One region of the Thauera sp. DNT-1 genome, then DNA from elsewhere that is predicted to be linked to it. Evidence: predicted binding sites of a transcription regulator. Region 1 holds the regulator's gene; each other region holds the start of a gene.

What was found. The regulator sigma-54, encoded in region 1, starts transcription at its own class of promoters, with help from an activator protein. The targets are predictions, from matches to a motif close to TGGCACGCTTNCTGCTNA.
Region 2: a site for sigma-54 is predicted at 4,892-4,909, ahead of ACZ5PP_RS14880 (TorF family putative porin). Genes of this name have one in related genera too.
Region 3: a site for sigma-54 is predicted at 3,656-3,673, ahead of ACZ5PP_RS11010 (circularly permuted type 2 ATP-grasp protein). Genes of this name have one in related genera too.

Annotation. Positions count from the first base shown of each region.
Region 1 is NZ_AP043752.1:3,380,849-3,390,686, reverse strand. It holds gene ubiU (ubiquinone anaerobic biosynthesis protein UbiU) at 114-1,130, shown strand; gene ACZ5PP_RS15655 (U32 family peptidase) at 1,249-2,145, shown strand; gene ubiT (ubiquinone anaerobic biosynthesis accessory factor UbiT) at 2,182-2,718, shown strand; gene thiL (thiamine-phosphate kinase) at 2,839-3,798, shown strand; gene ACZ5PP_RS15640 (phosphatidylglycerophosphatase A family protein) at 3,830-4,312, shown strand; gene pncC (nicotinamide-nucleotide amidase) at 4,317-4,805, shown strand; gene recA (recombinase RecA) at 5,002-6,039, shown strand; gene recX (recombination regulator RecX) at 6,056-6,505, shown strand; gene lptB (LPS export ABC transporter ATP-binding protein) at 6,492-7,214, shown strand; gene ACZ5PP_RS15615 (RNA polymerase factor sigma-54) at 7,237-8,691, shown strand; gene hpf (ribosome hibernation-promoting factor, HPF/YfiA family) at 8,710-9,033, shown strand; gene ptsN (PTS IIA-like nitrogen regulatory protein PtsN) at 9,170-9,655, shown strand; gene hprK (HPr(Ser) kinase/phosphatase) at 9,624-9,838, shown strand, end outside.
Region 2 is NZ_AP043752.1:3,224,177-3,234,014, forward strand. It holds gene ACZ5PP_RS14855 (PEP-CTERM sorting domain-containing protein) at 1-428, opposite strand, end outside; gene ACZ5PP_RS14860 (bestrophin-like domain) at 789-1,568, opposite strand; gene ACZ5PP_RS14865 (hypothetical protein) at 1,729-1,977, opposite strand; gene ACZ5PP_RS14870 (ammonium transporter) at 2,438-3,664, opposite strand; gene glnK (P-II family nitrogen regulator) at 3,775-4,113, opposite strand; gene ACZ5PP_RS14880 (TorF family putative porin) at 4,143-4,847, opposite strand; gene ACZ5PP_RS14885 (accessory factor UbiK family protein) at 5,271-5,522, shown strand; gene ACZ5PP_RS14890 (YifB family Mg chelatase-like AAA ATPase) at 5,794-7,296, shown strand; gene ACZ5PP_RS14895 (multidrug effflux MFS transporter) at 7,363-8,571, shown strand; gene ACZ5PP_RS14900 (ABC transporter ATP-binding protein) at 8,759-9,598, shown strand; gene ACZ5PP_RS14905 (ABC transporter ATP-binding protein) at 9,598-9,838, shown strand, end outside.
Region 3 is NZ_AP043752.1:2,385,669-2,395,506, reverse strand. It holds gene ACZ5PP_RS11020 (circularly permuted type 2 ATP-grasp protein) at 1-2,585, shown strand, start outside; gene ACZ5PP_RS11015 (transglutaminase family protein) at 2,596-3,558, shown strand; gene ACZ5PP_RS11010 (circularly permuted type 2 ATP-grasp protein) at 3,718-5,148, shown strand; gene ACZ5PP_RS11005 (alpha-E domain-containing protein) at 5,186-6,133, shown strand; gene ACZ5PP_RS11000 (proteasome-type protease) at 6,198-6,977, shown strand; gene ACZ5PP_RS10995 (DUF3313 domain-containing protein) at 7,190-7,861, shown strand; gene ACZ5PP_RS10990 (tetratricopeptide repeat protein) at 7,939-9,838, shown strand, end outside.

The DNA.
Region 1 (9,838 bases):
GCCCGGGTGCGTGCAGCCCGCACCGGCGGCCGATGCGTTTGATGGTGATCAACGCGTCGGTCGCCGGTCTCGTTTATGGTTGCGGCGTTTTTTTCCTCTGGAAACCCCGCTCCATGTCCGTGTCTTCCCCGATCGAACTCGTCTGCCCCGCGGGCAGCCTCCCGGCCCTCAAGACGGCCATCGATCACGGCGCCGACTGCGTCTATCTCGGTTTCAAGGACGCCACCAACGCACGCAACTTTTCCGGGCTCAACTTCGATCCGGCGCAGGTGCGCGAGGGTGTCGCCTATGCGCACGCACGCAAGCGCAAGGTGCTGCTAGCGCTCAACACCTATCCCCAGACCGACAACTGGTCGTCCTGGACACAGGCGATCGACCGCGCCGCCGACTACGGCGTTGACGCGGTGATCCTCGCCGATCCCGGGCTCATGGCCTACGCCGCAAAGACCCACCCGCAGCTGCGCCTGCACCTGTCGGTGCAGGGCTCGGCGACCAGCTACGAGGCGATCAACTGGTACCGCGAACGCTTCGGCATCCAGCGCGCGGTGCTGCCGCGCGTGCTGTCGATGGCCCAGGTCGAGAGCGTGGTCGCCAACACCCAAGTCGAGATCGAGGTGTTCGGCTTCGGCGGCCTATGCGTGATGGTCGAGGGCCGCTGCGCACTGTCGGCCTACGCCACCGGCGAGTCGCCCAACTGCAACGGCGCCTGCTCGCCGGGCAAGCACGTGCGCTGGGAAGACACCCCGCGCGGCATGGAGACGCGCCTCAACGGCATCCTCATCGACCGCTTCTCCGAAGGCGAGCGTGCCGGCTATCCCACCCTGTGCAAGGGTCGCTTCGAGGTCAACGACGAGACCTACTACGCCCTCGAGGAGCCCACCAGCCTCAACACGCTCGAGTTGCTGCCCGAACTCGCGCGCATCGGCATCCGCGCGATCAAGATCGAGGGTCGCCAGCGCAGCCCGGCCTACGTCGCCCAGGTCACCAAGGTGTGGCGTGCCGCGCTCGACAAGTTGAACAGCGGCGGCGCCGCAGGTTTCAGCGTGCTGCCGGCGTGGATGGCCGAGCTCAACAAGGTCTCCGAAGGCCAGAGCCACACCCTCGGCGCCTACTACCGCCCGTGGAAGTGAGCCTCGCGCCGACCGCCCGCGCCGTCCCGACCCGATCCGATCGCCGCCGCGCGGAGCAGGCGCCCGCAGCGCGCCCGCCCGCGGCGTCGAGCCCCCCCATCCGAATGAGAACCGCCCGATGAAACTCGCCCTCGGCCCCCTGCTCTACTACTGGCCCCACCAGAGCGTGCTCGACTTCTACGCCGACCTGGCCGAAGCCCCGCTCGACAGCGTCTATCTCGGCGAGACGGTGTGCTCGCGCCGCCACGAACTGCGCCTGGACGACTGGCTGGAGGTCGGCAAGGTTCTCGCCGCCGCCGGCAAGGAGGTGGTGATCAGCTCGCAGGCCCTGATCGAATCCGAGTCCGACCTCAAGACCCTGCGCCGCATCGTCCGGCAGCACGACTTCCGCGTCGAGGCCAACGACATGGGCGCGGTGCGCCTGCTCGTCGAGGCCGGCGTGGACAACTGGATCGCCGGCCCCACGCTGAACATCTTCAACCCCACGACGCTGCAGCTCATGATCGACTCGGGCGCGACGCGCTGGGCGGTCGCCCCCGAGATGTCGGGCGCGGCGCTCGCCGAGGTGCGCGCCGCGCTCGCCAGGCCGATCGAGACCGAAGTCTTCGCCTACGGCCGCCTGCCACTGGCGCACTCGGCGCGCTGCTTCACCGCCCGCCACTTCAACCTGCAAAAGGACACCTGCGAGTTCCGCTGCCTGTCGATCATGGACGGGATCACGCTGCGCACCCGCGAGGGCGCGCCCTTCCTGACGCTCAACGGCGTGCAGACCCAGTCTGCACGGGTGCACAACCTGCTCGGCGACCTGCCCGCCGTGCGCGCCAGCGCCGAGGTGCTGCGCATCAGCCCGCAAGGGGCGCACACTCGCCAGATCGTCGAACTCTTCCGCGCCGCGCTCGACGAGCAGCGCGGTCCGGCGGACGCGCTCGCCGCCAGCCGCGAGTGGATGGTCGAGGAGCCCTGCAACGGCTTCTGGCACGGCCGCGCCGGCGTCGAACAGTACGTCGCCGCCTGACCCCTTTCCGACCTGCTGCAAACCCGGAGTCCGCACATGCCCGCACTGCCTGCCCTGCCCCGCCCGCCGCTGCCTTCGCACTTGCTGCCCGGCAGCCTGCGCCAGCGCATCGGCGAACGCCTCGCCACCCTGCGCATCCCCGACTTCACCGTGCCCGCCCCGGTGGCGAAGCTGGTGTCGCGCCTGCCCCAGCAGCCGCCGACCCACGTGCTCACGCTCGCGCTCAACCTCGCGCTCGACCGCATCCTGCCGCGCGACACCCTCGAACCGCTGAGCGGCCGCCACCTGCAGATGCGTGTGCTCGACGCCGGGCTGACGCTCGACTTCACCCTCGGCGAGCGCGGCTTCCGCCGTGCCACCCCGGCCGCGGGCGCCAGACCGGACCTGATCCTCTCCGCCACCACGCGCGACTTCATGGCGCTGGCACTGCGCGAGGAAGACCCCGACACCCTTTTCTTCAGCCGCCGCCTGCGCATGGAAGGCGACACCGATCTCGGCCTGCTGGTCAAGAACACGCTCGACGCGGTGGACTGGGACGCCCTCAAGGCGAAGCTGCTCGGCCGCCACGGCTGACCCCCTGCAGGAGCGGCGCAAGCCGCGAACCGGCCCCTCCGGCCACCGCCGCGCATCGACCGCAGCGCGTCCGTCCGCATCCGCGGTAAGCTCGCGGTCCGCTGCCCGACGTTTGCCGCCATGCCCTCCGAATTCGACCTGATCCGGCGCCACTTCACCCGCCCCGCGCGCCACACCGAGCTCGCCGTGGGCGACGACGCCGCCCTGCTCGCGCCGCGCCCCGGCATGCGGCTGGCGGTGTCCACCGACATGCTGGTGGCCGGCACCCACTTCTTCGCCGACACCGACCCGGAAGGGCTAGGCTGGAAGACGCTCGCGGTCAACGTCTCCGACCTCGCCGCCATGGGCGCCGAGCCGCGCTGGGCCTTCCTCGCGCTCGCGCTGCCGCAGGCGGACGAGGCCTGGATCGCTGCGTTCGCGCGCGGCTTCTTCGCCTGCGCCGACGCCTTCGCGATCGACCTCGCCGGCGGCGACACCACGCGCGGACCGCTGACGCTTTCAGTGACCATCGTCGGCGAGGTCCCGGCCGGCGCCGCGATCACCCGTGGCGGAGCGCGCGCGGGCGACGACTTGTGGATCTCGGGCCAGCCCGGCCGCGCCGCGCTCGGGCTCGCGGCGCTGCGCGGCGAAACCGGCCTGGACGCCATCCACCACGCCGAATTCGTCGACGCCCTGCAACGGCCGCAGCCGCGCGTAGCGCTCGGGCTCGCGCTGCGCAGCCTGGCGAGCGCGATGCTGGACGTCTCCGACGGCCTGCTCGGCGATCTGCGACACCTCCTCGAATGCTCGGGCACGGGTGCCATCGTCGAGGTCGCGGCGCTGCCGCTCGCCGCGCTCGCCGCCAGCGGCGCCGATCCCGCGCTGTGCCGGCGCTGCCTGATCGCGGGCGGAGACGACTACGAGCTGCTGTTCGCGGCCGCGCCCCGACACCGTGCCGAGATCGATGCCTTGTCGGCCCGACTCGACCTCCCCCTGCATCGCATCGGCGAATTCACCCCCGGACGCGAGCGCCTGCTGCTGCGCGAGGCCGACGGCGGCCTGGCGGCCCCGGCCGCATGCGGCTACGATCACTTCGCCTGAGGCCCGATCCGGCCCACCTCTCGAAACGACCATGCGCCCCACCGCCCGCCTGCTGATGAGCCACCCCGCCCACTTCATCTCGCTGGGCTTCGGCGCCGGGCTGTCGCCGTGGGCGCCGGGCACGGTCGGCACCCTGCTCGGGTGGGCGATCTACCCACTGATCCGCACCCCGGTGTCGGAGTTCGTCTTCCTCGCACTGCTCGCCAGCTTCTTCCTCGCCGGCGTGCTCGCCGCCGAGCGCACCGGGCAAGCGCTGGGGGTGCCAGACCACGGCGGCATCGTCTGGGACGAGATGGTGGCGATCTGGCTGGTGCTGCTGTTCACCCCCGCCGGGCTGCTGTGGCAGGCGATCGCGGTCGCACTGTTCCGCTTCTTCGACATCGTCAAACCGCCTCCGGTGCGCTGGGCCGACCGCAGCTTCAAGGGCGGCTTCGGGGTCATGTTCGACGACCTCGTCGCCGCCGGCTACACCCTGCTGGCGCTCGCGGTGCTGGTCCACCTGCTGGGGAGCTGAGACCATGACCGATCACGAACTCGACGCCCTCGCGCGCAGGGTGGGCGAAGCCCTCGCCAACCGCAGGCTGTGGCTGGCCACCGCGGAGTCCTGCACCGGCGGCTGGATCGCCGAGGCCGTCACCGCGATCGCCGGCAGCTCGGGCTGGTTCGACCGCGGCTTCGTGACCTACTCGAACGACGCCAAGGCCGAAATGCTCGGCGTGCGCGCCGCGACGCTGGAGACGCACGGCGCGGTCAGCGAAGCCACCGTGGGCGAAATGGCCGCTGGCGCGCTCGACCACAGCCGCGCCGACCTCGCGGTGGCCGTGTCCGGGGTCGCGGGACCGGGTGGAGGCAGCCCCGCCAAGCCGGTCGGCACGGTCTGCCTCGCTTGGGCACGGCGCGACCGCCCCACCGGGGTCGTCACCGTCCATCTCGACGGCGACCGCGCCGCGGTGCGCCGGCAGACGGTGATCCTCGCCCTGCAAGGCGTACTCGAACGCTGCGTCTGAGGGGCGCAGGGCGCACGGGGCCGGGAAATCCGAACCGCCACCCTCGCCACTTCGCCGGACGCAGCCCCGCGCCGGAAATCCCCATGACATGTTTGCTGTAATTGCATACAGGCTCTACACTTACGGCATCAGGCCTGCACCCCGCATGTCTGCAATCTTTGTGCCATAATCAGGCAATCAAACAGGACGCACTTCCATGGACGAAAACAAGGCCAAAGCCCTCTCCGCGGCGCTGTCGCAGATCGAAAAGCAGTTCGGCAAGGGTTCGATCATGCGCATGGGCGACGGCAGCATCGAGCGCGACATCCAGACCGTCTCCACCGGCTCGCTCGGACTCGACATCGCGCTCGGGCTCGGCGGTCTGCCGCGCGGTCGGGTGGTCGAAATCTACGGCCCCGAATCCTCCGGCAAGACCACGCTCACCCTGCAGGTCATCGCCGAGATGCAGAAGCTCGGCGGCACCGCGGCCTTCATCGACGCCGAGCACGCGCTCGACGTGGGCTACGCGGAAAAACTCGGCGTCGACATCGAGGATCTGCTGATCTCGCAGCCCGACACCGGCGAACAGGCGCTCGAGATCGCCGACATGCTGGTGCGCTCGGGCGGCGTGGACATCGTGGTCATCGACTCGGTCGCCGCGCTCACGCCCAAGGCCGAGATCGAGGGCGAGATGGGCGACCAGCTCCCCGGCCTGCAGGCCCGCCTGATGTCGCAGGCACTGCGCAAGCTCACCGCCAACATCAAGCGCACCAACACCCTGGTGATCTTCATCAACCAGATCCGCATGAAGATCGGCGTGATGTTCGGCAGCCCGGAGACCACCACCGGCGGCAACGCGCTCAAGTTCTACGCCTCGGTGCGCATGGACATCCGCCGCACCGGCACGATCAAGAAGGGTGACGAGGTGGTCGGCTCCGAGACCCGCGTCAAGGTGGTCAAGAACAAGGTCTCGCCACCGTTCAAGGAAGCCCACTTCGACATCCTTTACGGCGAGGGCATCTCGCGCGAAGGCGAGATCATCGACCTCGGCGTCGAGCACAAGATCGTTGACAAGTCGGGCGCCTGGTACGCCTACAAGGGCGACAAGATCGGCCAGGGCAAGGACAACTCGCGCGAGTTCCTGCGCGCCAACCCGGTGCTGGCCCGCGAGATCGAGAACAAGGTGCGGGTCGCGGTCGGCCTGCCCGAGCTGCCGCCCGCCGCCGCGTCCGCCCCGGCGCCGGCCGAGGCCTGACCCCGTCGACGCCGACATGGGCGAGCCGAGCCTGCGCGAACGTGCGCTCCGCCATCTCGCCCGGCGCGACCACTCGCGCGCCGAACTTGCGCGCAAGCTCGCACCCCATGGCGAGCCGGCCGAGATCGAAGCGGTGCTCGAGCGCATGCGCGAGCTCGGCCTGCAGTCCGACGAGCGCTACGCCGAGGCCTTCGTGCGCGGCAAGGCGGCGCGCTTCGGCACCGCACGATTGCGCAACGAGCTCGTGCGGCGAGGCATCGACCGTGACCGGATCGACGAGGCGCTCGCCGACGAGTGCGTAGAATCCGAGATCGAGCGGGCGCGCGCGGTGCTGCGCGGCCGCTTCGCCACCCCACCCGCCGACGCACGCGAATGGGCGCGCCAGGCGCGCTTCCTGCAAACCCGGGGCTTCGCCCCCGAGCTGATCCGCAAGCTGCTGAAAGAGCCCTACGATGAGTCTGCTTAAGGTCGCCGGCCTGCAAAAGCGCTACAAGGCGCGCACCGTGGTGCATGACGTCGGCTTCGAGGTCGGCTCGGGCGAGGTCGTCGGCCTGCTCGGTCCCAACGGCGCCGGCAAGACCACCTGCTTCTACATGATTGTGGGTCTGGTGCGCGCCGACGGCGGCCAGATCGCCCTCGACGGCACCGACCTCACCCACCTGCCGATCCACGCCCGCGCGCGCTTGGGCCTGTCCTACCTGCCGCAGGAGATGAGCGTGTTCCGCAAGCTCAGCGTGGCCGAGAATATCCGCGCCGTGCTCGAACTCCAGGGGCTCGAACGCCGCCAGATCGAGGAGCGGCTCGAGGAACTGCTGATGGAACTGGGCATCCATCACCTGCGCGACAACACCGCGATCTCGCTCTCGGGCGGGGAGCGCCGGCGCTGCGAGATCGCCCGCGCGCTCGCCACCGACCCGCGCCTGATCCTGCTCGACGAGCCCTTCGCCGGAGTCGATCCGATCGCGGTCATCGACATCCAGAAGATCATCCGCTTCCTCAAGGAGCGCGGTATCGGCGTGCTGATCACCGACCACAACGTGCGCGAGACCTTGGGCATCTGCGACCGCGCCTACATCATCAGCGAAGGTCGCGTGCTGGCGAGCGGAGAACCTACCGAGATCATCGAGAACGAGCGCGTGCGCCAGGTCTACCTCGGCGAGCACTTCCGCCTGTGAGCCCGCCCTCCTGCCGACCGCGATGAAACCCAGCCTCCAGCTCAAGCTCTCCCAGCACCTCACGCTGACGCCCCAGCTGCAGCAGTCGATCAAGCTGCTGCAGCTGTCTACGATCGAGCTGAACCAGGAGATCGAGCGCGTGCTGCTCGAGAATCCCATGCTCGAGCGCGAGGATGGCGACGGCGGCGTCGACTACGCCCCCGCGCCGCCGCCGGGCAACGCGCCCGAGCGCGAAGCCGCGCCGGAACCCGCCGCCGAACCGGCGGGCGAGTCGATCACGCACGAGGGCGGCGAAGGCAGCAGCGAGGACGAGGGCATCGACTGGTCCAACGTGGGTCAGGGCGCGTCCAGCCGCAGCGAGGACGACGAGGACGGCGACTACCAGGACATCCAGGCCGCCGGCGTGTCGCTGCGCGAACACCTCGACCAGCAGGTCGCCCTCTCGCCCCTGTCCGACCGCGACCGCGCGCTGGTGCGCTTCCTGATCGAGGCGCTCGACGACGACGGCTACCTGCACCAGCCGCTGGAAGATCTCCTCGAGCTGCTGCCGCAGGACGCCGAGGTCGATCTCGACGAGCTCGCCATCGCCCTGCGCCACGTGCAGAGCCTCGAGCCGGCCGGGATCGGCGCGCGCAGCCCGCAGGAATGTCTGGCCCTGCAGCTCCAGGCCTTGCCCGAGTGCCCGATACGCCCTCTCGCTCTCGAGATCGTGACCAGCCACCTCGAACTGCTCGCGGAGCGCAACTTCGCCCGTATCCGCAAGCTCACCGGCTGTGACGACGAGGGTCTGCGCGAAGCGCAGGCCCTGATCTGCAGCCTCGACCCCCACCCCGGCTCGCGCTACTCCACCGCCGAGACGCGCTACGTGCTGCCCGACGTCGTCGTGCGCAAGCTGCGCGGCCAATGGACCGTGAGCCTGAACCAGGAAGCGATGCCGCGTCTGCGCATCAATCGCCTCTACGCCAGTCTGCTGCAGCAGAACCGCGCACAGGGCGGCGGCCTGGGTGGACAGCTGCAGGAGGCGCGCTGGCTGATCAAGAACGTCCAGCAGCGCTTCGACACCATCCTGCGCGTGTCCCAGGCCATCGTTGACCAGCAACGGCAGTTCTTCGATCATGGGGACGTGGCGATGCGGCCACTCACCCTAAGGGAGATCGCAGACCAGCTCGAGCTGCACGAATCCACCGTCTCGCGCGTCACCACGCAGAAGTACATGGCGACGCCGCGCGGGGTCTTCGAGCTCAAGTACTTTTTCGGCAGCCATGTCGCGACCGACACCGGCGGTGCGGCTTCCTCCACGGCGATTCGCGCGCTGATTCGCCAGCTGGTGGACGCGGAAGACAGCAAGAAGCCGCTGTCCGACGCCAGGATCGCCGAAATCCTCGGCCAACAGGGAATCGTCGTGGCGAGGCGCACGATCGCCAAGTACCGCGAGTCCCTCAACATCCCGCCGGTCAGCCTGCGCAAATCCCTCTGACAACAACAGGAGTCATCCATGAATCTGAACATCACCGGGCGCCACGTCGAAGTCACCCCCGCCATCCGCGAATACGTGACCTCCAAGCTCGATCGCGTCATCCGCCATTTCGACAACGTCACCAGCGTCACCGTCATCCTGTCGGTCGAAAAGCTCAAGCAGAAAGCCGAGGTGACGCTGCACGTGCGCGGCAAGGACCTCTTCGTCGAAGCGGACGACGCCGACCTCTACGCGGCGATCGACGCGATGACCGACAAGCTCGACCGTCAGGTTCAGAAGTACAAGCAGAAGCAGTCCGACCATAACCACGAGTCGCTCAAGCACCAGGTCCCCGAGGCCTGAGGACCGGCTTGAAGCTCCCCGTCCGGGGTGTGGTTATAATGCGCGCGTTTTCACGAAGCGCGGCCGCACACGCCCCGGACCGGATTCCCGCCCCCCTGGCGGCAGCTGACGGAAGAGTGCGCGAGCCCACCTGCGAATGAGCCTGATATCCCAACTCCTGCCGCTTTCCAACGTGGTGATCGATCTCGACGCGAGCAGCAAGAAGCGCGTCTTTGAACAGGCCGGCCTGCTGTTCGAGAACAACCAGGGCATCGCCCGCAGCACCGTGTTCGACAGCCTGTTCACCCGCGAACGCCTCGGCTCGACCGGACTGGGTCAGGGCATCGCCATCCCGCACGGCCGCATCAAGGGGCTCAAGGACGCCGCCGGCGCTTTTCTGCGCCTGGCCACCCCGGTGCAGTTCGACGCTCCCGACGGCCGTCCGGTGGACATGCTGTTCGTGCTGCTCGTGCCCGAACAGGCCAACGAAACCCATCTGCAGCTGCTGTCCGAGCTCGCGCAGATGTTCAGCGACCGCGAGTTCCGCGAGACCCTGCACGGCGCGACGGATGCCGCACAGATCCACCGCCTGTTCGTGAATTGGGGTGCCGATGCGGCAAACCAGCCTGACCCGGCTGTATGAGGCGCACCGCGAAAGCCTGAGCCTCGTCCACGTCAGCGGACCGATCGGTGCCCGTCTGTCGGTCGCCGAAGAGCGCATCTGGCCGGCCGACCTCGTCGGCCACCTCAACCTGATCCACCCCACCCGGCTACAGGTGCTCGGCGCCGCAGAGCTCGCGTGGGCGCAACGCCAGGCGAACGAGAA
Region 2 (9,838 bases), 160 kb from region 1:
CCGAGCAGGTTGTCGAGGCCGAGGTCGGTGATCATCATGCGCATCGTGTCCACCCCCGAACGTCCGCGGTGGGCGAACTCGAAGCCGACGACGCTGCCCGTGGCGATGCCGAACACGTCCTGGTACAGGGTGGCGAACTGGGTGGCGTTGATCTCGGCGAACTGGCGCCCCTCGTAGGCGGGCACCGGGCCGCCGCTCACCGAGCTGAAGTTGTTGCCCCAGATCTCGATCTGGTTGTCGGTGGCGGTGGTTTCCCAGCCGGGTACCGCCGACTCGTTGAACAGCGCCCAGTTGGCGTCGGCGACGAAGGGCGTCCCCGTTCCGGTTTCGAAGCCGCCGTTGATCAGGCTGGCGTGGGCGGTGCCCGCCGCGGCCAGACCGCCGATCGCGGCGAGGGTGGTGAGGAGGCGGGGGAGCGAGGCGGACATGGGTGGTTCCTTTATTTTTGGGCGACACGTTCGGTGACGGGCGTCGACGCGAAAGGTCGGCCCGAGAGTTTCGACCAGATCTTAAGCAATGATCGCGCCAGCACGCGCGGTAGAAGGTCACAGCGCGTTGATTCCAGTGGGAAATGGGCCTCTGGAGAGGAATGCACGGGCCATCCCGGGCGTGCTCGAGTTGCCGCAGTGTCAATTTTTCCGACAGCCATCGACCGGGGGCGGCCGCGTCCATCGCGACGGATTCGCCGTTTGCCCGATCGGGTGTCGCAAGGCGCAGCAGGGCCTGCAGCGCGAGGGGGCGCGGCGGGACCTCGGCACGGCGCCGCAACCGCAGGGCCGACCGGCGCTTCAGCGCTCCAGCGCCTTGGCGACCGCGACGATCGGCGCGGGCGTGACCGAGCTCGGCTGCTGGAAGGGGTTGCCCTGGATCAGCACGATGGCGGCGGTGGGGGCGGCGGCGAGCGCGAACAGCAGCACCGCCGCGAAGGCCGCGCGCGGGCGTTCGAGGTGGGCCATGGCCACCGAGACCAGGGTCAGGAAGCCCAGGAAGGCCATTCCCAGCCACTTCAGCGGGTTGACGTGGGTCTGGCTGAGTGCGACGCGCAGGTCGTGGTCGGAACGGATGTCGCTCGCCTTGCGCAGCAGCAGGGCCTGCACGTTGGCGCCCGCGGCCTCGGCGAGCGCGGGGGCGGCGAGCAGCGCCAGCAGCGCGTCGGCGCGGGCGAGCACCTCCGGCGCCTCGCTGCGGCGCGCGAGCTGGGTCCATTCGGCGGCGCTGGCGCGGGCGTAGCCGGCTGCCGCCGCGCGCAGCTCGCCGCCGAGCGGCTCGGGCAGCGTGGCGGCGAGCGCGCCGATGCTGCGCAGGCCGTCCGCCTCGCGATACACCGCGCTCATCGCGCGGTCGTGCGCGCTCCAGGTGTCGTTGGCGAGAAAGGCCAGCACCAGGCCGAAGAGCACGCCGAGCGCGTTCATGAACGGGGGCGCCACCCCCTGCAGGGACTGCATCCATCCCGCCCAGCGCGAGCGCATCATCACCCACTGGATCAGGAACACGGCGGCGAGGGTGCCGAAGAAGGCGACGAAGGCGAGGCCGTAGTGGTCGTAGCTGTGCCAGTCGGAGAAAAGCATGGAGATCCAGGAGGTGCGTTCGGCAGGTCCTCGCAGTCTACCCGTCCGATCGCTCCCCGCCCATGCTCGGGGGCGGTCGCAGCAGTGCGTGCAGGGCTTCGATCGAAGGCCGGGCGCTGGTAGAAGCCGAGCAGCGGGTCGAGTCCCGCGGCGTGCGTGCTCAATCAGTCCGCACTTGCGCGCAGGGCGACATCAGCGAGATCGTCTTGCGGCCGAGGCGTCGGTAGATGCCGAAATTTCTGCCGAGAGTCAGGATGCTGCAGGGCTCGAAGAGCTCGGACATGCGCAAGAGACAGGCGTCGGCCAGCGAGGCTGGCACATTGTCGTCGCGTTCGAACAGCCTGCGCACGGGAGCGATCTGCGACTCCAGTGACAAGGCGATGTGCACGGCGCTCCGTTCGAGCAGCATGAGTGCCCGGGCGAGGTCGAAGCCGGCACGAGCGAGGAGGAGACAGGCCTCCGCGACCACCGCCTCACAAGTCGGGAAAGGTCCTGGGTATTGCGCAAACTGCGCCTTGGCTCATTCATGGTGCGTGTCATCACGGCAAGGCAGGGCGACCCAGGGGCCGGCATCGAGAATCAGCCGGTAACGAGTGCGGCGAGGGAAAGCAGGCGGAGAGGGGCGATCTTGTGACGCATGGGGCGTTGCCTCGGGGTGGATTGGACCCCGGGGATTCTCCCGATGTCATCGTGCGGAGGGTCGAACGGCAAGCTTGCGGTGTCGGTGCCGCTGGCAGGCTTGCGCTGCGCGAATGCCGGCAGGGCGTTGCGCCCGATCGCTTCCATTGGGGGCGCGCCAAAGAAAAACGGCGCCCCGAAGGGCGCCGCGAGTGGATCGGAACCGGAGGAGCACGGTTCCGCAAGCCGGCTCAGTAGCGGTAGGCGGTCTCGCCGTGCGCCGTGGTGTCGAGGCCCTGACGCTCCTCGTCTTCCGGCACGCGCAGCCCGACCAGCAGGTCCGCGACCTTGTAGGCGACGAAGGCGACCACGGCCGACCACACGATGGTCACGAGCACGCTCCAGGTCTGGATCCACACCTGCGAGGCGATCGAGAAGTCCTCGGCGCCGGTGCCGCCCAGGCTGGGCGCGGCGAACACGCCGGTGAGGATCGCGCCGACGATGCCGCCCACGCCGTGCACTCCGAACACGTCGAGCGCGTCGTCCGCACCGAGCATGTGCTTGAGCCCATTCACGCCCCACAGGCAGATGAAGCCGGAGAGGGTGCCGATCACGATCGCGCCCATCGGGCCGACCGAGCCGCAGGCCGGGGTGATCGCCACCAGGCCGGCGACCGCACCCGAGGCCGCGCCCAGCATCGAGGGCTTGCCCTTGATGAGCGCCTCGCCGAGCGACCAGGCGAGCACCGCGGCGGCGGTGGCGACCAGGGTGTTGATGAAGGCGAGCGCGGCGCCGGCGGTGGCTTCGAGGTTGGATCCGGCGTTGAAGCCGAACCAGCCCACCCACAGCAGCGAGGCGCCGACCATGGTCAGGGTCAGGCTGTGCGGTGCGAGCGCCTCACGGCCGTAGCCGATGCGCTTGCCCACCATCCAGGCGCCCACCAGACCGGCGATGCCGGCGTTGATGTGCACCACGGTGCCGCCGGCGAAGTCGAGCGCGCCGTCTTCGAGCAGGTAGCCGCCCGGACCCCACACCATGTGGCAGATCGGCAGGTAGCACAGCGTGAACCAGATCACCGAGAAGATCAGCACCGCGGAGAACTTCATGCGCTCGGCGAAGGCGCCGACGATGAGCGCACCGGTGATGCCGGCGAAGGTGGCCTGGAAGGCGATGAAGGCGAACTCGGGCAGCTTCACGGTCTCGGTGAAGGTGTCGGCGAGCGTCTCGATCGTCACCCCGGACAGGAAGACCTTGTCGAGCGAGCCGATGAAGGGGCTGGCTTCGGTGAAGGTCAGGCTGTAGCCGTAGATCGCGAACAGCAGGGCGTTGAGCGAGAACACGGTCATGACCTGCATGAGCACCGAGAGCATGTTCTTGGCGCGCACCATGCCGCCGTAGAACAGCGCCAGGCCGGGCAGGGCCATCATCAGCACGAGCAGCGTGGAGGTCATGATCCAGGCCACGTCGCCCTTGTGCACCTCGGCCACGGCGGCCGCGGCCTCCTGGGCGAAGGCGCCGCCGGAGACGCCGGCGAGCAGGGCTGCTGCCGGCAGGTATGCGAGGAGTTTTCTCATTTTGCGTTGCTCCCTTACAGCGCGTCCGGGCCGGTCTCGCCGGTGCGGATGCGGATGGCCTGCTCGAGTTCGAAGACGAAGATCTTGCCGTCGCCGATCTTGCCGGTGGCGGCGGACTTCTCGATCGCTTCGATCGCCTGGTCGAGGATGTCGTCGGGGATGGCGGCCTCGACCTTGACCTTGGGCAGGAAGTCGACGACGTACTCGGCGCCGCGATAGAGCTCGGTGTGGCCCTTCTGGCGGCCGAAGCCCTTGACCTCGGTCACGGTGATGCCCTGCACGCCGATGGCCGAGAGCGCCTCGCGGACCTCGTCGAGCTTGAAGGGCTTGATGATTGCAGCGATGAATTTCATGTCTTTCTCCGGTTCCGGATGGGCGATGCTCAGAAGCTCTTGGCGATCGACAGGATCACGCGCTCGTCGGCGAGGTCGGCATTGTCCACGTCTGTGTCGACGTAGTGCAGGCCGAAGTTGAAGCCGCCGAACTCCTTGGTGACGCCCAGCTTCCAGTCGGTGTAGTCGTCCTGGCCCTTGATGTCGCTGTAACCGACGTGGGCGGCGAGGGTGAAGCCGCCGCCGACATCGACCGCGGCGCCGAGGTCGTAGTACTGGCTGCCGTCCGACTTGTCGTAGCCGAACAGGTCGGTGAAGGCGTACGAGTACTTGAAGGACAGGAACTCCCACGACAGGCCGACATAGCCCTCGAGCGTGTTCGGGCTGTTGTAGGGCTTGGGGTAGCTGCCGGGGTAGTAGTACTGCAGCAGGCCGACGTCGTAGCCGATGGCGCCGACCGTCCCCTTGTAACCGCCGTAGAGGTCGAGCTCGAGGCTGTTGCTGACGTCCGTGTTGGCGTCCGACAGCCACGATACGTTCGAGCCCCACACGCCGGCGTACAGGCCGCTGTCGTGGGCGTAGTCGAAGCCGCCCTGCAGCGCGGGACGCTCGTCGGTCTGGCTCCAGCCGCGGTAGGCGTAGTCGGACACCAGGCCGACGTTGGCGGTGAAGGGGCCGTCGCCGGCATGGGCGGTGCCGGCGGTGGCGATCGTGGCGAGGATGGCGAGCGCGGTGGCGAGCGGTTTCGTGTGCATGGTCATCTCCTGACGAGGTTTGGAAAGTTCGCGACGAGACTCCCTAAGCACGTGGCGTGCCAGGGTGCGGAAAGCCTGGTGATTCCTAGGTTTCCGCTTGTCGGCGGGCGGATCTTGCTGCGCTGCGGCAGGGATGGGCGCGCGATTTCGGGGCGTTGCGCACCAATGTGGTGCGCCATTCGTGTTGTGCGAGCGATGGTTGACGGTTCTTGGCGCCAGATCGCGACTTGCGTCGCTCCTACGAAAACCTTCGCCCACCCCTGCGTCGCCCGGGCTCCCGCCGGAGCGACGCAAGTCGTGATCACGGCAATGTCGCGCGCACCGCGCCTGCGCCGAACGTGTGCGGCGGGCCGCCGGCGCTCCAGTCGGCAGGGGCGTGCGTGCTAGACTCCGACGCCTCTGCAACCCGGAATCCACGCCATCATGAGCACGCCCCGCATCCTCGACGAAATCGGTGCCCGCCTCTCCGAACTCGCCGCCAACAGCCCCGTCCGCGACATCGAGAAGAACGCCAAGGCCATGCTCGGCTCGGCCTTCGGCAAGCTCGACCTGGTCACCCGCGAGGAATTCGAGGTGCAGCGCGAGGTGCTCGCGCAGGCGCGGCGCAAGCTCGCCGAGCTCGAGGCGCGCGTCGCCGAACTGGAAGCGAAGCTGGCCGGCGGCGACAAGGCCTGATCCAGCTGCGTTTCCACACGCTGCATTCGCGTCTGGCGGCGCTCCTGCGGAAACCGGCAAGGTTCCCGGAAACCTCGTAGGAGCGGCGCCAGCCGCGAACGGACGGTGGGCGGCGATGGGCGTCGCGACACGCTACATGCTGCGCTCGCGTCTGCATGAAACACCGTATGCGTCTCGTGACCGAATGCCCCCGGTCCCGCGTTCCGCATATTTCTTTGTCATCGACCGCGGCTCCGCTAGACTGACGATTCCTTTCCGTCCGGAGTCGCAGATGTCGCTCGCCCTCGTTCATGCGCGCGCGCTCGACGGGATCGAGGCGCCCCCGGTCACGGTCGAGGTCCACCTGGGCAACGGCCTGCCCCAGTTCCATCTCGTCGGCCTCGCCGACACCGAGGTGCGCGAGGCGCGCGACCGCGTGCGTGCGGCGATCCAGTCGGCGCAGTTCGAGTTTCCCCAGCGCCGCATCACCGTCAACCTGGCGCCTGCAGACCTGCCCAAGGAGGGCGGGCGCTTCGATCTCGCGATCGCGATCGGCATCCTCGCCGCCTCCGGCCAGGTGGCCGAGCGGCTGCTCCCGCGCCTGGAGCTGTGCGGCGAGCTTTCGCTGAACGGCGGATTGCGCCCGGTGCGCGGGGTGCTCTCGGCAGCGCTCGCCGCCGCGCGCGCCGGACGCGCGCTGGTGCTGGCGCCCGCCAATGCGGCCGAGGCCGCGCTCGCGCGCAGCGCCACCGTGCTCCCGGCCGACAGCCTGGGCGCGGTGTGCGCGCATCTCAACGGACACACCCGCCTCGAGCCGGCGCTCGCGGCGGCCCCCGAGGACGAGGATGGCACCGGGCTGCCCGATCTCGCCGATGTGCGAGGTCAACTGCAGGCGCGGCGTGCGCTCGAGGTCGCCGCGGCGGGCGGGCATTCCCTGCTGCTGTTCGGACCGCCGGGTACCGGCAAGTCGATGCTGGCGCAGCGCCTGCCCGGCGTGCTGCCGGCGATGGACGAGGACGAGGCGATCGAGGCCGCCGCGGTGGCCTCGATCGAGGGGCGCCTCGATCCGCGCAGCTTCCACCGCAGACCTTTTCGGTCGCCGCATCACTCGGCCTCGGCGGCGGCGCTGGTGGGCGGCGGCGCGGTGCCGCGCCCGGGCGAGATCTCGCTCGCGCACCACGGCGTGCTGTTCCTCGATGAACTGCCCGAGTTCGACCGCCGTGTGCTCGAGTCCCTGCGCGAGCCGCTCGAGACCGGCACCGTCACGGTGTCGCGCGCGCGCCGGCGCGCCGAATTCCCCGCCCGCTTCCAGCTCGTCGCGGCAATGAATCCCTGTCCCTGCGGCCACCTCGGTGATCCGCGCCGCGCCTGCCGGTGCACGCCCGACCAGGTGGCGCGCTACCGCGGGCGGCTGTCCGGCCCCTTGCTCGACCGCATCGACCTCACCGTCGAGGTGCCTGCGATCGCGCCGGAGGTTCTGCTCGAAAGCCCGCCGGGCGAGCCCTCCAGCGCGGTGCGCGCGCGGGTGGCGGCGGCGCGTGCGCTGCAGGCAACGCGTCAGGGCTGTCCGAACGCCCGCCTGCCGGCCGGCGAGGTGGAGCGCCACTGTCGCCCCGATCCGGGCGGCGAAACCCTGCTGCGCCAGGCGATGCAGCGGCTCGACCTGTCGGCGCGGGCGTATCATCGTGTCCTGCGCGTCGCGCGCACGCTCGCCGATCTCGCCGGCGCGTCCCGTCCGGGGGCAGCCCAGGTGGCCGAGGCGATCCAGTACCGGCGCAGCCTCGACTCCCGCTGAACGACCCCGCGCCCCGTGCGCCGTCGGCTGCGGACGACGACACCAGGAGTCCGCCCGAAGGCGTACATGATCCGACCGCTCACCCACGCCCGCCTCGCTTCGCTGCTGGCAGCCCTGTCCTCGATCGGCCCGTTCGCGATCGATGCCTATCTGCCCGCCTTTCCGGCGATCGCGGCGGCGTTGGGCGCGAGCCGGCTGGAGGTGCAGCAGACGCTGACGATCTACATGGTGGCGCTCGCGTCCATGGTGCTATGGCACGGTGCGCTCGCCGACCGTTTCGGGCGTCGCCGCGTGCTGGTCGCGTTGACGGTGGTGTTCGCGCTCGCCTCGCTGGTGTGCGCGCTGGCGCCGAGCATCGAGTGGCTGTGGTTCGGGCGCGCGCTGCAGGGGCTGAGCGGCGGCGCGGGCATCGTGGTCGGGCGTGCGGTGGTGCGCGACCTGCACGAGGGGCCGCAGGCGCAGCGCCTGATGTCGCGGGTGATGCTGATCTTCGCGCTCGCTCCGGCGCTGGCGCCGATGCTGGGCGCGGGCCTGCTCGCGCTCGCAGGCTGGCGGGCGATCTTCTTCTTCCTGGCCCTTTTCGGGCTCGCGCTCGCGTGGACGACGTGGCGCTTCCTGCCCGAGACGCTCGCCGAGGAGGACCGCCAGCCGCTGCATCCGCGGCCGCTGCTGCGCGCCTACCTGGCGATCTTCCGCCACCCGGCCTTCATGCTGCTGGCGCTCGGGGTGGCGCTGAACTTCAACGGTTTCTTCCTCTACGTGCTCTCGGCGCCGGTGTTCATCCTCGAGCATCTGAGCCTGGGCAGTGGCGGTTTCGTGTGGCTGTTCGGTCCGGCGGTGGGCGGGATGATGATCGGCTCGACGCTCTCCGAGCGCGTGGCCGGGCGCTGGTCGCCGGTGCGCACGGTGGGCTTCGGCTTCGTCTTGATGTTCGCGGCGGTGGTGGCCAACGCCGCGGTGTCGGGCCTCCTCGTCCCCGCGGTGCCGGTCTCGGTGCTGCCGATCGGCTTGTTCAGCTGCGGCATGGCGGTGGCGATGCCGAGCATGAGCCTGCTCGGGCTGGAGATCTTTCCCGAGCGCCGCGGAATGGCGTCGAGCTGCCAGAGCTTCCTGCAGATCGGCTTCAACGCGGCAAGCTCGGCGCTGGTGGCGCCGCTGTTGTGGTCGAGTCCGCTCGGGCTGGCGTCGGGGATGGGCATGTTCACCGCGCTCGGCCTGTGTGCGTGGATGGCATGGTGGCGGCTGGGCGCGCACGTGCGCGAGGGTGCGGCGTAGCAAGGTCGCGCCACGCCCGTAGTGGTTGGCCCCTATTTTTGTCGCGGATGCATTCGGCTAAGGTCACGCCTCGTTCTAGTATCCGTGTGTTATCGACCGCCCTGCTCGGGGCGTCACGTTCATGTGCCGGTGGGCCGGCTCACGCCGCCTCTGTCGCGCTCTTCTCGCCGCAAGGAATCGCAACGCTATGCTCGAAGTGGATGGCCTGGTCAAAGCCTTCGGCGGCTTCCATGCCGTGGATGGCTGCACCCTGCGGGTGGCCAAGGGCGAGATCCTCGGCCTCATCGGCCCCAACGGCGCGGGCAAGACCACGCTGTTCAACCTGGTCGCCGGCGCCCTGCAGCCGACCGCGGGCACCATCCGCTTCCTCGGCGAGGACATCACCGCGCTGCCTACCGACGCGCGCTTCCACAAAGGCCTGGTACGCACCTTCCAGATCCCCCACGAGTTCCACAACCTCACCGCGCGCGAGAATCTGATGATGGTGCCGCCGCGGCAACCCGGCGAGAACCTCTTCGCCAACTGGTTCGCCGCCGGCAAGGTGCGCGCGGCCGAAGAGGCGGTGCGCCAGAAGGCCGACGACACGCTCGCCTTCCTGGAACTGACTCACGTCGCCGACGAGCGCGCGGGCAACCTGTCCGGCGGGCAGAAGAAACTGCTCGAGCTCGGCCGCACGATGATGACCGACGCCAAACTGGTGTTGCTCGACGAGCCCGCCGCCGGTGTCAACCGCACCCTGCTGCGCAAGCTCGAGGAGAAGATCCTCATCCTCAACCGCGAGCGCGGCTACACCTTCATCCTCATCGAGCACGACATGGAGATGATCGAGAAGCTGTGCGCTCCGGTGGTGTGCATGGCCGAGGGCAAGGTGCTGATCCAGGGCGATTTCCATACAGTGCGCTCCGATTCCCGCGTGCTCGAGGCCTACCTCGGCGAGACGCCGACCGCGGTCGAGCGCGAGGCTGCCGAGCACGACCCCAAGGTCGAGGAACTGCGCGAGCAGGAACTGCACCGGGAGGACCTGTGATGGCGCTCCTCGAAATGAAGGACGTGCGCGGCGGCTACGGCGACGCCGACATCCTGCACGGGGTGTCGATGACCGTGGGCGAGCGCGAGATCGTCGTCATCGTCGGCCCCAACGGCGCCGGCAAGTCCACCGCGATGAAATCCGTGTTCGGCCTGCTCACGATCCGCGGCGGCAATATCGTCTTCGACGGCGAGGACATCACCGGCTGGGCGCCCGACCGCATCGTGCAGCGCGGCATCT
Region 3 (9,838 bases), 1.0 Mb from region 1:
CGCCCGCGCTGCTCGCCCGCTACGTCGCGCGGCCCGACCGCTACGACGAGCTCTGCCAACGCATCGGCAGCGTCGTGGTGCTGCGGCCGCACTGGCGGGACTTCTTCCACGGCCTCGCCGCCATGCCCGCCGACGAGCTGTCGGCGCGGCGGGCCGCGCTCGGCCGGCAGATCCACGAGAACGGCATCACCTACAACGTGTATGCCGATCCGCGCGGCTTCGCGCGCCCGTGGGAGCTCGACCTGCTGCCCTACATGCTGCCCGCGGCGGAGTGGGCGCAGATCGAGGCCGCGGTGATCCAGCGCGCCACCCTGTTCGACCGCATCCTCGCCGACCTCTACGGCGAGCAGACCCTGCTCGAGCAGGGCCTGGTGCCGCCCGCGCTCATCTATGGCCATAGCGGCTTTCTGCGCCCGCTCGTGGGCGCGCGGCCGGCGGGCGGGCGCTTCCTGCACCTGTACGCGGTGGACCTGGCGCGCTCGCCCGACGGGCGCTGGTGGGTGGTGGCCGACCGCACCCAGGCGCCCTCGGGTGCGGGCTACGCGCTGGAGAACCGCAGCGTGGTCGCGCGCGTGCTGCCCGAGCTCTACCGCGCCGCCGGCGTCGAGCCGCTGGTGCCCTTCTTCGAGGGCTTCCGCGACGGCCTCGTCGAGCTCGCGCCGGCCGACGGCGCGGCGGCCGGGGAAGATCCCCTGATCGTGGTGCTCACGCCCGGGCCCTACAACGAGACCTACTTCGAGCACGCCTTCCTCGCCCGCGAGATGGGTTTCCCGCTCGTCGAGGGCCAGGACCTCACCGTGCGCGACGACAAGGTCTGGTTGCGCACGCTCGAGGGCCTGCGCCGGGTGCATGTGATCCTGCGCCGGGTGGACGACCTGTGGTGCGATCCGCTCGAACTGCGCGAAGACTCCGCGCTCGGCGTCGCCGGCCTGGTGGCGGCGGTGCGTGCCGGCATGGTGACGGTGGCCAACGCGCTCGGCAGCGGCATCCTCGAGACCGGGGCGTTGCTCGGCTACCTGCCGCGGCTGTGCGAGCACCTGCTCGGCAGCAAGCTGCGCATGCCCTCGGTGGCGACCTGGTGGTGCGGCGAGCCGGCGGCCTGCGAATACGCGCTGAAGCACCTGCGCGAGCTGGTGATCAAGCCGGCCTACCCCACCCTGGGTGCGCGGCCGGTGTTCTGCGGCGACCTGCCGGGGGCAGAGCTCGACGCGCTGGCGGCACGGATCGCGCTGCGGCCCTTCGACTTCGTCGCGCAGGAGATGGTCAACCTCTCGCAGGCCCCGGTGCTGGCGGACGAGGCGGGCGGCGCCGGGAACAAGGCGCCCGCGCGCGACGCGCGCGCGCTGGTCGCGCGCAACATCGGGCTGCGCGTGTTCGCGGCGGCGGGGGCGGAGGGGTTTCGCGTGCTGCCGGGCGGGCTCGTCCGGGTGGCCTCGGAGGCCGACATGCGCATCGTGTCGATGCAGCACGGCGGCGGCAGCAAGGACGCCTGGGTGCTCGGCTCGCCGGCACGGCCGCGTCCTGTGCCGCGCATCGTGCCCGGCCAGCTCGCGCCCTTTGCCGGGGGCGCGCGCGTGCTCGGCCTGTCGAGCCGGGTGGCGGAGAACTTCTTCTGGCTCGGACGCTACAGCGAGCGCGCCGACGCTGCCGCCCGCCTCGGCCGCGAGACGCTGGCGCGCCTGGGCGAGGCCGGCGAGGCCTCGTGGCTGGGCGAGGATGGCAAGGTGACCGCGGTCCTGCAGGCGCTGTGCCGGCAGCGCGGCCTGCTCGCCACCGTGGCGGGGGAGGCCGACGCGGCACCGACACCCCCCGCGCCGCTCGCTCAGGCGCTCTTCGATCCCGCCCAGCCCGGCAGCGTGGTGGCCAACCTGCGCCAGGTGCTGCGCGTCGCAGCCCTGGTGCGCGACCGCCTGTCGCCGGACAGCTGGCGCATCTACAACCGCCTGTCGGAGTTTGCCGCGGCGCCGGCTCAGGCCCCGCGCCTCGGCGAGGCGCTGCAGCGCCTGGACGAGTCGCTGCTGTCGCTGGTGACGCTGTCGGGTTTCGTCATCGAGAGCATGCCGCGCGACGCCGGCTGGCGCTTCCTGTCGATCGGGCGGCGCATCGAGCGCCTGCAGTTTCTCGCCGCCGCGCTGTCGGCGCTGCTGCTCGAGCCCTCGCAAGGCGGGCTCAAGGTGCTGCTCGCGATCACCGACGCCGAGCTGCGCTACCGCAGCCGCCACGCGCGCGGCCTGGCCCCGCAGCCGGTGGCCGAGCTGGTCATGCTCGACGGCGACAACCCGCGCGCGCTGCGCTACCAGCTCGATTCGCTCGCCGAGCACGTCGCCCTGCTGCCCGACGGCGCCGCGCTCGCCGCGCCGCTGCGCGAACGCCTGGCCGCGCTCGACGCGCTCGCGCTGTGCGACTGTTTCGTGCACGAGCTGGCCGGCGCGCGTAGCCGCGCGGCCGCACAGGCGCGCCACTGCGAGCCCCTGCGGCAGGTGCTGGACGACATCTGGCGCGGCGGCAACGAGCTCGCCGATGCGCTGGCGCGGCGCTACTTCACCCACCTCGACGCCCGCAGCCGGGCGACCGTGTCGCTGTAGGGCGGCGGCGATGGCGCTCTACGAGATCCTCCACGACACCACCTACCGCTACGACAGTGCGGTGGCGCTGTCGCAGCAGGTGGCTCACCTGCGCCCGCGCGAATGCGCCGGCCAGCGCACCCTCGCGCACCACCTGGAGATCGCGCCGGCGCCGGCCCGGCGTAGCGAGCGCAGCGACTTCTTCGGCAACCCGGTGACCGCGTTCGCGCTGCACGCGCCGCACACGGAACTCGTCGTGCGCGCACGCAGCCGCATCCGCGTCGACCCGCCGGCCTGGCCCGAGCCGGCGGCGAGTCCGCCCTGGGAGACCGCGCGCGACCACCTGCGCGACGGCCTCTCCGGCCACGCGCCGCTGCGCGCCGACGCGCGCGACGCCGGGCAGTACCGCTTCGCTTCGCCCTTCGTGGCGCTGGGCGACGAGGCGGCGCAGTACGCCGACTATGCGCTGGCGAGCTTCACCCCGGGGCGGCCGGTGCTCGACGCCTTGCTCGCGCTGTCGGCGCGCATCCACGCCGATTTTCGCTTCGATCCCGCGGCGACCAGCGTCGCCACCCCGGTGGCGGAGGTCTTCGCGGCGCGCCGTGGGGTGTGCCAGGACTTCTCCCACCTGATGATCGCCTGTCTGCGCGCGCTCGGCCTGGCTGCGCGCTACGTCTCCGGCTACCTGCTCACCGAGCCGCCGCCGGGCCAGCCGCGCCTGATCGGCGCCGACGCCTCGCACGCCTGGGTGGCGCTGTGGTGCCCGGGCGCGGGCTGGATCGACATCGATCCGACCAACGACCTGCAGCCTGGCAGCGGTCACATCACGCTGGCCTGGGGGCGGGACTACGGCGACGTGTGTCCGCTGCGCGGCGTCATTCTCGGCGGGGGCGGGCACGGCGTCGAGGTCGCGGTGACGGTGATGCCGGTGGAGGAGGGCCCGCCCCCACGGCGGGGCGGGCGCCCGGCGCGTGCCGCCGACGCACCAGATTGATGCGTCGGCGGCCACCATGGTGCGCACCAGCGCGGTGCCCGCGGACGTCGACGTGCCCGACCCCGTTGTCGGCGCGGCTTTGCGCGTTTCATGGGCTTGGCACGCTTTCTGCTGTAGGCCCTGCGAGGGAGTCGATAAACCATCCGCGCAGAGCACGCCATGAACGCCGCCAAGCCTTTCGATGAGATGCACGCCGCCGACGGCACGATCCGGACGCACTACCAGCCCTACAGCGAGTGGCTCGGGCACACCCCGCGCGAGCTGATCGCGCGCAAGCGCAAGGAGGCCGACCTGGCCTTCCACCGCGTCGGCATCACCTTCAACGTCTATGGCGCCGACGGCGGCAAGGAGCGCCTGATCCCCTTCGACCTGCTGCCGCGCATCATCCCCGGCGACGAGTGGCGCACGCTGGAGGCCGGCCTGCGCCAGCGCGTGCGCGCGCTCAACGCCTTCCTCGCCGACATCTACCACGGCCAGGAGATCCTGCGCGCCGGACGCATCCCCGCCGACCAGGTGCTGGACAACGCCCAGTTCCGCCCCGAGATGAAGGGTGTGCACGTGCCCGGCGGGCTGTACGCGATGATCGCCGGCATCGACCTGGTGCGTGCCGCGGGTGCCGACGGCAAGGGCGACTACTACGTGCTGGAGGACAACCTGCGCGTGCCCTCGGGGGTGAGCTACCTGCTGGAGAACCGCAAGATGATGATGCGGCTCTTCCCCGACCTGTTCTCGCGCTACGACGTGCAGCCGGTCGAGCACTACCCCGACCTGCTGCTCGAGACCCTGCGCGCGGTGGCGCCGGCCGGCGTACTCGACCCCACCGCGGTGCTGCTCACCCCGGGCGCCTTCAACAGCGCCTACTTCGAGCACAGCTTCCTCGCCCAGCAGATGGGCATCGAGCTCGTCGAGGGCCAGGACCTCTTCGTCGAGGACGACACCGTGTTCATGCGCACCACCCAGGGGCCGCGGCGGGTGGATGTGATCTACCGCCGCCTCGACGACGACTTCCTCGACCCCGAGGTCTTCCGCGCCGACTCGATGCTCGGTGTGCCGGGCCTGATGTCGGCCTACCGCGCCGGCCGGGTGACGCTGGCCAACGCGGTCGGCACGGGGGTGGCGGACGACAAGTCGATCTACCCCTACGTGCCCGAGATGGTGCGCTTCTACCTCGGCGAGGAGCCGATCCTCAACAACGTCCCGACCTGGATGCTGCGCGAACCCGACGACCTCGCCTACACGCTCGCCCACCTGCCCGAGCTGGTGGTCAAGGAGGTCCATGGCGCCGGCGGCTACGGCATGCTGGTGGGGCCGGCGGCCACCAAGGCCGAGATCGAGGAGTTCCGCCAGCGCATCCTCGCCGCGCCGGAGAAGTACATCGCCCAGCCGACCTTGTCCTTGTCCACCTGCCCGACCTTCGTCGACGCCGGCATCGCGCCGCGCCACATCGACCTGCGTCCCTTCGTGCTCTCGGGCGGACGCGAGATCCGCATGGTGCCGGGCGGCCTCACCCGCGTCGCGCTCAAGGCTGGCTCGCTGGTGGTCAACTCCTCGCAGGGCGGGGGCACCAAGGACACCTGGGTGGTGGGCTGAGCCGCCTGCCGCCGCGCAATTGCCAAGGAGAACCCCCATGCTGAGCCGAACCGCAGACCACCTGTACTGGATGGCGCGCTACACCGAGCGCGCCGAGAACACCGTGCGCATGCTCGACGTGTCCTACCGCATGTCGCTGCTGCCCGGGGCCAACGGCGGCGACACCGAGAGCTGGTCCGCCATCCTCGACATCAGCGAACTGTCGGAGGCCTTCGCCCGCACCGGCAGGCCGCTCTCCGCCTGCGACGTGATCGAGTTCGTCGTGCTCGACCGCGACAACCCCTCGAGCGTGTGGAACTGCCTGCGCGCCGCGCGCGAGAATGCGCACGCGGTGCGCGGCACGCTGACCGCCGAGATGTGGGAGACCACCAACGCGACCTGGCTCGAGATCCGCGAGATGACGCCGCAGAAGCTGCGCGCCACCGACCTCGGCGAGTTCTTCGAGTGGGTGAAGTTCCGCTCCCACCTGCTGCGCGGGGTGACCTTCGGCACCATGCTGCACGACGAGGCCTTCAAGTTCGTGCGCCTGGGCACCTTCCTCGAGCGCGCCGACAACACCGCGCGCCTGCTCGACGTGAAGTACCACAGCCTGCTGCCCAAGGCCGAGGGACTCACCAGCTCGACCGACTTCTACCAGTGGGGGGCGCTGCTGCGCTCGGTGTCGGCCTTCGAGACCTACCGCCACGTGTATCGCGACGTGATCACACCCTACAAGGTGGCCGAGCTGCTGATCCTCAACGCCGACATGCCGCGCTCCCTGCACGCCTGCCTGGACGAGATCAACGGCATCCTCGGCGAGATCGCCAGCATCCACTCGGCCGAGGCCGCACGCCAGGCCGGCGAGCTGCACGCGACGCTGCACTACGGGCGCATGGACGACATCTTCGATGCCGGCCTGCATCCCTGGCTGGAGCGCTTCCTGGTGCGCATCAACCGCCTCGGCGACAGCATCGGCGAGAACTTTCTGGTTCCGGTCGCGGCATGACCGGTACGCGGCGTCTTCCGGCCCGGACCCGGGGCCGGGCCAATGAACCGACGGGATCGAACCCATGACCTACTGCGTCGCCATGTGCCTCGACGAGGGGCTGGTCTGCCTGTCCGACTCGCGCACCAACGCGGGCGTGGACCACATCAACACCTTCCGCAAGATGACCGTGTTCGAGCGTGCCGGCGACCGCGTGCTGGTGCTGATGAGCGCCGGCAACCTCGCCATCACCCAGGCGGTGATCAGCCTGCTGCGCGAGCACGCCGCGGTGCAGGACCGCGACAGCCTGTGGAACGCGCCGACCCTGTTCGAGTGCGCCCGCCTGGTCGGCGAGACCATCCGCGGCGTGCATCGCCAGGACGCCGAGGCGCTCAAGCAGTTCGGCGTGGAGTTCAACGCCAGCTTCATCCTCGCCGGGCAGATCGGCGACGAGTCGCCGCGCCTGTTCAACATCTACTCGGCCGGCAACTTCATCGAGGCCTCGATCGACACGCCGTACTTCCAGATCGGCGAGTCGAAATACGGCAAGCCGATCATCGACCGCATCGTCACCAGCAAGACCTCGCTCGACGAGGCCGCCAAGTGCGCGCTGATCTCGATGGACTCGACCATCCGCTCCAACCTGTCGGTGGGCTTGCCGCTCGACCTGCTGATCTACCGCCGCGACGAACTGCGCGTCGCCCGCCACGTCAGCGTGGATTGGGACAACCCTTATTTCGACATGATCCACAAGGAGTGGGGCGCCAGCCTGCGCCAGGTCTTCAACGCGCTGCCCGACCCCGACTGGTCGCGCTGGCCGGGGGAGGATCAGGCGCCGCCGCGGATCGGGGTGGTGTCGTCCTGATCGAAGCAGGCCTGCCAACGGCGCAGCCCTTCTGCCCTGGAATCTCAAGGCGGATGCATGAGGGGGTTTCACCACGTCGAGGGTGATCGGCCCGAGGGGGCGCGCGAGGCGATCTTCAGCCTGGCTGTAAGACCAAAGCCCGATAGTCGGCGAACGGTCGGCAGCTTACGATCAGGACACCTCCCCCTTCATGTGCCTTCAGGAGCAATGCGATGCGTTTCCCTGCATATTTGATGGGCATGGCCCTGGCGGCCAGTGTCCTTGCCAATCAGGCGCTGGCCGACGACAAGAAAGATCTGGGCGCCCCGTCCGGTTTCCTCAAGGACACCACCTACGCCAGTATGGAGGAGGTCCGTTCGCCGTCGGGCGAACGCGCCAGGCGCTGGGTCGCCCCGGGGATCTCGTTCGCTCAGTACGACGCCGTGATGGTGGACAAGACGGTCTTCCATCCGGCGCCGCAGCCGACGGAACAGCTGGGCATGGCCACGCTGAACCAGATCGCTGCCGCCCTCGACGAGGCCTTTCGCCGCGAATTGCAGACGGTGGTGCGCGTAGTCGACAAGCCTGGGCCCAATGTCCTGCGAATGCGTCCGGCGGTCACCGCAGCAGCGGCCAAGGACGAGGGTCTGAAGCCTTACCAGCTGCTGCCCGTCGCCTTCGTGCTGACCATGGGCCAGACCACCAAACGGGCTGTTCTGGCTCTCGAATACGAGGTGACCGACACCGCGACCGGCCAGCTCGTTGCCGCTGGCATGCGTGAAGGTGAAGGCGCCAAGCTGAAGACCGTCAAGGACACGCTGACCCTCGAGCAGATGCAACCGGCCATCGACGCCTGGGCCAAGGATGCCGCCGCCTTCATGCAGGCCGCCAAGGCTGCCAACTAGAGGGGGCGACGTGGGCGACCCGGTCGCTGCCGGCATGGCATGCGACCGGGTGGTGACGACGCAGGAGCGGACTTGACATGAGGCAACTCGCCGTCTTCATTCTTGCCCTGCTGTTGGCCCCCTGGTCGGTGGCTGGCTCCGGGTATGTCGGCAGTACCCGCTGCGTCGCCTGCCATCAGGCGGAGGCCGAGGCCTGGCGCGGCTCGCATCACGAGCTGGCGATGGCCGTGGCGGCAACCGACAAGGTCCTGGGCGACTTCAACGACACCACCTTCACCGCGCATGGCGTGACCTCGCGCTTCTATCGCAAGGACGGCAGCTATTTCGTGCGCACCGATGGCCCGGATGGCAAGTTGCAGGACTTCCGGATCAAATACACCTTCGGCTGGACGCCGTTGCAGCAGTACCTGATCGAGTTGCCCAATGGCCATGTCCAGGCGCTGGGCATCGCCTGGGACAGCCGGCCGGCGGCCGTCGGCGGCCAGCGCTGGTTCCATCTTTACCCCAATGAGCCGATGGATCACCGCCATCCGCAGCACTGGACGGCGCGCAGCCAGACCTGGAACCATCAATGTGCCGAGTGTCACTCCACCAATCTGCAGAAGAACTACGACTTGGCGGCCGATCGTTACCGGACGACCTGGAGCGAGATCAACGTCGCCTGCGAGGCCTGCCACGGTGCCGGCGGCAAGCACGCCGACTGGGCCGCGCTGCCGGCGGCAAGGCGTCCGGCGGGCGACAAGGGACTGACGGTTGCGCTGGCTGCCGCGGCCACCACCACCTGGGCCTTCGACCCGGTCAGCGGCAAGCCGCGGCCAAGCACGCCGGCCAGCGCTGCAGCGCAGGTCGAGGCCTGTGCCCGCTGCCATTCGCGGCGCGGGCCGATCTGGTCCGATGACGGCGGTGGCCGCCCGCTGGGCAACAGCCATCGCCTGGCCCTGCTCGAGGAGCAGCTGTACTTTGCCGACGGCCAGATCAAGGACGAGGTCTTCGAGTACGCCTCCTACACGCAGAGCCGGATGCATGCGGCCGGCGTCGCCTGCACCAACTGCCACGAGCCGCACAGCCTGAAGCTGCGGGCCGAGGGCAATGCCCTGTGCGCCAGCTGCCATCCGGCGACACGCTACGACACCCCGGCGCACCACCATCACCCGGCGGGCAGCCCGGGGGCCAGTTGCACCAGCTGCCATATGCCGCAGCGGGCGTACATGGTCCATGACTGGCGCGCCGACCACAGCATCCGTGTGCCGCGTCCCGATCTCTCCGTCAGGCTGGGCACGCCGAACGCCTGTGCCGGATGCCATGCGCAGCAGGGCCACGAATGGGCGGCCCGTGCCCTTTCCCGGTGGTATCCCGAGAGCCGGATGCGCGGGCCGCATTTTGCCGAAGCCTTCCATGCGGCCGCCACCGGTGCGGCCGACGGGGGTGCCCGCTTGCTGGCGGTGGCGAGCGATCCGCAGCAGCCGGCGATTGTCCGCGGCAGCGCCGCCAGCCGCCTGGCCGGCCTGGGGGCGGTGCCGCCGACGCCCGAGCTGCAGGCCTTGCTGGCGGATCGGCAGCCGCTGGTGCGCGCCGCCTCGTTGCGCTTCCTCGAGGTGGCGGATGCGCGCACCCGCTTCGAGCAGGGCTGGAGCAGCCTGCGCGACAGCGAGCGGACGGTACGCCTCGAGGCTGTCCGGGTGCTTGCCCCGCTGCTGCGCGAGCGACTGCCGGCGGCCCAGCGGGAGGAACTGCTGCGCGGTGTGGCCGAGTACGAAGCTTCGCTTCAGGTCAACGCCGATCTGCCGGAGAGTCATGTCAGCCAGGGCCTGCTCGCCCTGTCGATGGGCAACGGCGAGCGGGCGGAGCAGGCCTACCGGACGGCACTGCGGCTGGATGCTCGTTTCGTCCCGGCCTACGTCAACCTGGCCGACCTTTACCGCCTGCAGCAGCGCGAAGGCGAGGGCGAACACCTGCTGCGCGAGGGCATCGACAGGA